One region of the Anoxybacillus ayderensis genome, then DNA from elsewhere that is predicted to be linked to it. Evidence: riboswitches for the same ligand, from Rfam matches in the RefSeq annotation. Region 1 holds a riboswitch; the other holds the start of a gene.
The links. Region 1 has a riboswitch for cobalamin ahead of HNR63_RS06785 (ribonucleoside-diphosphate reductase subunit alpha). Riboswitches for the same ligand answer to the same signal wherever they lie in the genome.
Positions count from the first base shown of each region.

Region 2: it holds a riboswitch for cobalamin, as region 1 does, so the genes downstream of both, HNR63_RS10790 (ABC transporter substrate-binding protein) here and HNR63_RS06785 (ribonucleoside-diphosphate reductase subunit alpha) in region 1, are expected to answer to the same signal.

Region 1 is NZ_JACDUV010000004.1:24,645-27,839, reverse strand. Features, by position in the region: gene HNR63_RS06795 (cytochrome ubiquinol oxidase subunit I) at 1-420, shown strand, start outside; gene HNR63_RS06790 (cytochrome d ubiquinol oxidase subunit II) at 435-1,472, shown strand; cobalamin riboswitch at 1,566-1,766, shown strand; gene HNR63_RS06785 (ribonucleoside-diphosphate reductase subunit alpha) at 1,877-3,195, shown strand, end outside.
Region 2 is NZ_JACDUV010000007.1:36,263-39,457, reverse strand. Features, by position in the region: gene HNR63_RS10795 (FecCD family ABC transporter permease) at 1-876, opposite strand, end outside; gene HNR63_RS10790 (ABC transporter substrate-binding protein) at 842-1,798, opposite strand; cobalamin riboswitch at 1,918-2,109, opposite strand; gene HNR63_RS10785 (ATP-binding protein) at 2,177-3,195, opposite strand, start outside.

The DNA of each region.
Region 1 (3,195 bases):
GTCGGGTTAAATGATTTTCCAGAAGAATGGTGGCCACCGTTGTTTGTCCATACACTTTTTAATGCAATGGTCGGAATTGGCATGTTTCTTCTCCTTCTTTCGATTGTCGGATTCGTTTGGCATCGCATAAGAAAACAACACATATTTCCGAACTGGTTTATGTGGACAGTTGTTACTGCTGGACCGCTCGCTCTTCTCGGCATTGAATTTGGCTGGATTTTTGCTTGCACAGGGAGACAGCCTTGGGTCATTTATCGCATGATGACAACGGCAGAAGCTGTAACACAATCAACAAATTTAGGAACGCTTTTTCTTCTGTTTACGTCCATTTACGTATTTTTACTCATCGCGGTCGTGCTCGTCTTGCGCTCGTATTTCCGCCGCCATCCGATTGAACAACACTTATCTACGCACATGTAGAAAGGAGCAAGATGATGACAGATGAATTAATTGCCATTTCAATTTTATGGGGATTTATTTTTATTTACGCGGTCATGGCGACAATGGACTTTGGAGCAGGGTTTTGGTCAATGGTATATATCAATCGTCCACAAACGAAAGCAACGAAAATCGCAAACCGATATTTGTCGCCGACATGGGAAGTGACGAACGTCTTTATCGTTGCCATCGTCGTGGCGCTCGTCAGCTTTTTTCCTGGAGCAACGTTTATGCTTGGAACCATTTTACTTATCCCGGGAAGCATTATTTTACTTTTGCTTACTGTACGTAGTGCGTTCCTCGTCTTTTCACACGTTGCTCCTAAATATGAAAAAGTGCTCGTTTACATTTCTGGCATAAGCGGTTTGCTTATTCCAGCGTTTTTAATTAGCGTGTTACCAATTACACACGGGTCTTTTGTTGAAACAATGAATGATGTCAATCGTCTTCGGCTCGATCGCCTATTTACAAGCCCACATGAATATGCGTTTATCGCCTTTGCGATTACAAGTACACTCTTTCTTTCGTCGCTTTTATTAGCAGACTACTCAAACGAAGCAAATGAAATCGAAGCGTATACGATTTATCGCCGCGATGCGCTCATCATCGGTCCGTTCGCTTTGCTCTCCTCTATTCTCATTATGGTCACGATGCGAAATGAAGCGCGTTGGCTATATGACGGAATGATTGCACGTTGGCCGTGGCTTGCCGCTTCTGTCATGTTATTTCTCTTAGCTGGTGGGGCGCTTTTTCTTCCATCATGGAAAAAGAAAAACGGACGTGGAATGCCACGCCTTGCGGTTGTAGCCATCGTCTTGCAATATTTTTGTGCAAGTTACGCATACGGAAAAGCTCATTTACCGTATATGATTTATCCGAATGTGACAATCGAATCCGGATTTACGCATCCGAATACGTTTCGTGCTCTTTTTGTGACGTACATCGTCGGCTTTGCAATTTTATTTCCAGGTTTCATTTATTTTTGGCGGCTGTTTATGAAAGACCGGCGCTATTTAGCAAATGATGAAAAATAATGATTGCAAATGTTGAAATTTTTCGTTATAGTTTTAAACGTAAACCTTTTTATACAACATATTGTGATGAATAAACAAAACAACAACTATATATTGAAACCGGCAAGTGAAGGTGTCCGAACGGACTTAATAGGGAATCTGGTGCGAATCCAGAGCTGTCCCCGCAACTGTGTGCGCAGACGAAATGGAAACAACACCACTGTATATGTCAGCTTTTCAGGCGCATATATGGGAAGGAATCCAAAGTAGGAAGAAGCGCGAGTCAGGAGACCTGCCTTCCTTGTATCGTTTCATATTCTTCGGGGATTGAGAAGATGAAACGATGGTGAAAGCATGCCTTTTTCCATCGTTTCATCCGCTCAACGAGAGCGGATGTTTTTATTTTTTAGGGGAAGGGATGTTATATGGTGTACATAAAACAACAAACAGAAGTAAATGAAGAAACGATCCGCACATTATTGTTTCCTATTTTCAAAGACTTTCCGCACTTAGCGAGCGAGCGATACATCGAACGTACTGTCCGGGCACTTGCCCATACGCAGCGATACAACGATATGATGAATAAACTCATTTTAAATGCGCTTGATGAAATCACAGTAGAACAGCCGGATTGGACGTTTGTTGCAGCTCGTCTTTATTTGCAACAGCTATACGACGAAGCAGCTAAAAATCGTGGCTATGATGTATCCGACACATATCGCTACTTTTATGAATTGCAAACAATGCTTGTTGATCTCGGCATTTACGACTCTTTTTTATTAGAACGATATACGAAAAAAGAACTGCAAGAAGCGAGCACATGGATCGACGCGAAAAAGGACGAGCTATTTACATACATCGGATTAAAAACGCTCGTTGATCGCTATTTAGCGAAAGGGTATAGCGGCGAGATTTACGAACTGCCCCAAGAGCGCTTTTTAACGATTGCTTTAACATTAATGGCATATGAACATCCGACAAAACGAATGGCACTAGCGAAAGAAGCGTATTGGGCGTTATCTAATCAATATATGACCGTCGCTACGCCAACTTACGCAAACGCTGGGAAGTCATATGGTCAATTATCGAGTTGTTTTATTGATACAGTAGACGATAGTTTAATTGGCATTTATGAGTCGAATACGGATGTCGCTCGTCTATCAAAAGGCGGTGGAGGAATTGGCGTATATTTAGGAAAAATTCGTGCGCGCAATTCCGATATTAAAGGATTTAAAGGCGTCTCCTCTGGCGTCATTCCTTGGATGCGCCAATTAAACAATACCGCTGTATCGGTTGACCAACTCGGTACGCGACAAGGAAGCATCGCGGTATATTTAGACGTTTGGCATAAAGACATTTTCTCGTTTTTAGACGCGAAGCTAAACAACGGAGACGAACGAACAAAAGCTCATGATTTATTTTATGGCGTATGCATTCCTGACTTATTTATGGAACAAGTCGAAAAGCGTGGCGATTGGTATTTATTTGACCCACATGAAGTGAAAAAAGTAATGGGATGGAAAGATAAAAATGGAAACCCATTAGGATTGGAAGACTTTTATGATGAAGAACGCGGAGCTGGTTCGTTCCGTGAAAAATATGAGGAGTGTGTGAATCATCGAGCGTTAAGTAAAGAGCGTGTTCCTGCTATCGAAATTATGAAACGAATATTAAAGTCTCAGTTAGAAACGGGCACGCCTTATATGTTCTATCGTGATGAAGCGAATCGCATGAACCCGAATAA
Region 2 (3,195 bases), on a different contig from region 1:
CAACAATTTTCGATGGTTCGCCCCGCAAATGAGACGAGTCATATGGGGAATAACGAGCCCGACGAATCCGATCGTTCCTGATACAGCTACCGCCGCTCCTGTAAGCAAGGAAGCGCTAAGTAAAATCGCTAGCTTTTTTTGTAACAAATGTACGCCAATATTGGCAGCGACCCGCTCACCGAATGAAAAGGCGTTTAACTCGCGAATATGTGCAAATAAACCGAGAGAACCGATGATAAAAAACGGAACAAATAAAGACACGTACGACCAGCCGCGCATCGCGACGCTCCCCATGAGCCAGCTAATAACTTGACGCAACTCTTCGCCGCTAAAAGCGACCATAAGCGAAATGAGCGAACCGAAAAACGCATTCATGATAATGCCGATTAAAACAATCGTCTCCATCGCCATATTTCGTTCCGCAAGCCGTGCAAATAATAAAACAAACAATAATGTCACGAGCGCAAATATAATGCTGACGATCGGGAGCGTAAAACGTCCGAGAATCGAAAACTGAAGCTGAAAGAAAAAGACAAGCACGGCGCCAACGGCTGCCCCAGACGACACCCCGATGGTATACGGATCGGCCAGAACGTTTTTCAAAAGTCCTTGAAACGCTACCCCTGCAAGTGCTAAAGATGCCCCGATCAGAAAGGCGAGTATGACTCTCGGTAAACGAATCGCAACAATAATTTGCGAAACGGTGGCAGGAACATTTGTCGGCGTATGAAACAACTGATGTAATAGCGTCTCCCATATAGAAGAAAAGGGAATCGATTGTGATCCAATCGATACCCCTAACAACAAAGCAAACGTTGCAATAAGCAATGCGCTCATGTAATTATTTAAAAATGTCTGGATAAACGACTTTGGCAATTTCTTCGACCCCTTCAGCTAAACGTGGTCCCGGACGAGAAACTAAATCAGAATTGACATCGTATACTCGTTTATTTTTAATTGCAGGGACATCTTTCCAAGCTGGGCGAGCGAGCACTTGCTCGACAGCGTTCGGTGTGTAATAACCGTATGTTGTAATAATGACATCTGGATTTAGCGCCACTGCATCTTCTTCTGTAAACATCGGCCATCCTTCTTGATCGCCTGCTGCATTTTTTGCATGAATGATCGTTAACATTTCATCCATAAATGTTCCTTTTCCAGCGGTATAAATTTCAGGTGCAGGAGAAACTTCCACCCAAACGGTTGCTTCTTCTTTTACTTCTTTTGCTTTTTCAGCAATGGCATCAATTTTTTGCTTCATTTGTTGCACAACATCGGCTGCCTCTTTCTCTTTCCCTGTCGCTTTCCCGATCAGTTCAATCGACGCATATACATCGTTGAACGATGTGGCGTTTGGCACTACAATAACTGTAATGCCCGCATCTTTTAATTGCTTTAATCCTTCCTCAGAATTGTGAGCGCTTGATGCATGCGCAAGCACAACGTCTGGTTGAAGTGAAATAATTTTTTCAACATTAAACTCCATACCACCAATTTTTTCTTTGTTTTTCACATCTTCTGGATAGTTATCAAAATCGCTTACACCGACAATTTTGTCACCAAGCCCTAACGCGTATGCAATTTCTGTATTGCTCGGAATGAGCGAAACAATTTTTGTCGGTTCTTTTTCAATTGTGACATCGCCAACCGCATCTTTTACCGTAACCGGAAATGCAGCCTCCTCTGTTTTCGCCTCTTGCTTCGTTTCTTTTGCTGGCTCCGCGTTATTGCTGCACGCTGCTAATCCGAGCGTCAATACGAGCGCAAGAAGCCACACATATTGTTTCCATTTCTTCATCGTTTTTCCCCCTTTTATGTATATCAAATAAAAAAGCTCATTCCAAATGGAATGAGCTGGAAACAACAAAAGACAACAACTTCCCCTTGTCGTTTCGCCGTCTCACTCCCCGAAGACGCGAATGACGGTGCAAAAAGGCAGGTCTACTGACTTATGCGTCATCCTACTTTGAAGCCTTCCCGTACAAATTGTACAGTGGCGATTTTCATTTCGTCAGCATTTACAGTTGCGGGGACAGTTCTGGACTTGCACCAGATTCCCTATTAAGTCTACTAGGTTGCCCGTTCGACACCTTTTTGCAACGAATGTATGTAATTGTCGAACAATTTCTACGTTTCTATCATAGCGAAAAATATCGCTGATGACAATAAAAAATTTCTATTTCAATGGCAATGTAAACGTAAACGTCGTTCCTTCTCCTAGTTTGCTATGGACAGCAATCGTTCCTTTATGCGCTTCAACGATGTTTTTCGCAATCGCAAGACCTAAACCTGTACCTGAGCGACCGCGCGTGCGCGCTTTATCCGCTTTATAAAAACGCTCAAACACAAAAGGCAAATCTTCTTCTGCGATGCCTGAGCCAGAATCTTGCACAGAGATGCGCACGACTTCTTCCCCCGCATCGACAATAACACGTACTTCGCCACCGTTATCTGTATGACGAAGCGCATTATCAATTAAATTCGTCAACACTTGTTCAATGCGGTCGGGATCGAACGAAACGATGAGCTCATCGTTCATTTCAACAAGCAAACGAACTCCTTTTTCTTTCGCTAACGCTTGAAACTTATGAATGATGCGCTCGATATACGGTCTAAGCGGCACTTGTTCTTCATGGAGCGTTAAATGACCTGCTTCCATGCGCGCTAAATCAAGCAAATCGTTCACAAGACGACCCATGCGCAACGATTCGTCATAAATCACCTTTGCCAATTCTTTTTTCTCTTCATCTGTCGCGGCAATATCATCGACGATCGCTTCACTATACCCTTGCAACATCGCAATCGGCGTGCGCAACTCATGCGAGACGTTTGCGATAAAATCTTTGCGCAACTTATCAAGCCGTCGTTCCTCCGTCATATCGCGAAGCACCGCAACGGCTCCCCGAATGACCTTGCCGTTGTATAACGGCGTCATAACAATGACCCAATTGCGACCTTGTAAAGCCATTTCTATCGCTTGTTCTTTTTCCTCCACTACCGCTTTCGTAAACAATTCATTCACTTCGGGAGGAAGTGGCAATAAATTATCGCTTTGCCCTTGCTCGTAATACCACGCTTGTAAAAATCGGTCAGCTGGTGGATTTGTAATGAGCACTTCACCGTTTCGATTGAATGTAATGACACCATCGGCCATGCTACTTAAAATGCTTGCTAACTGCTCCTTTTCTTGATTTA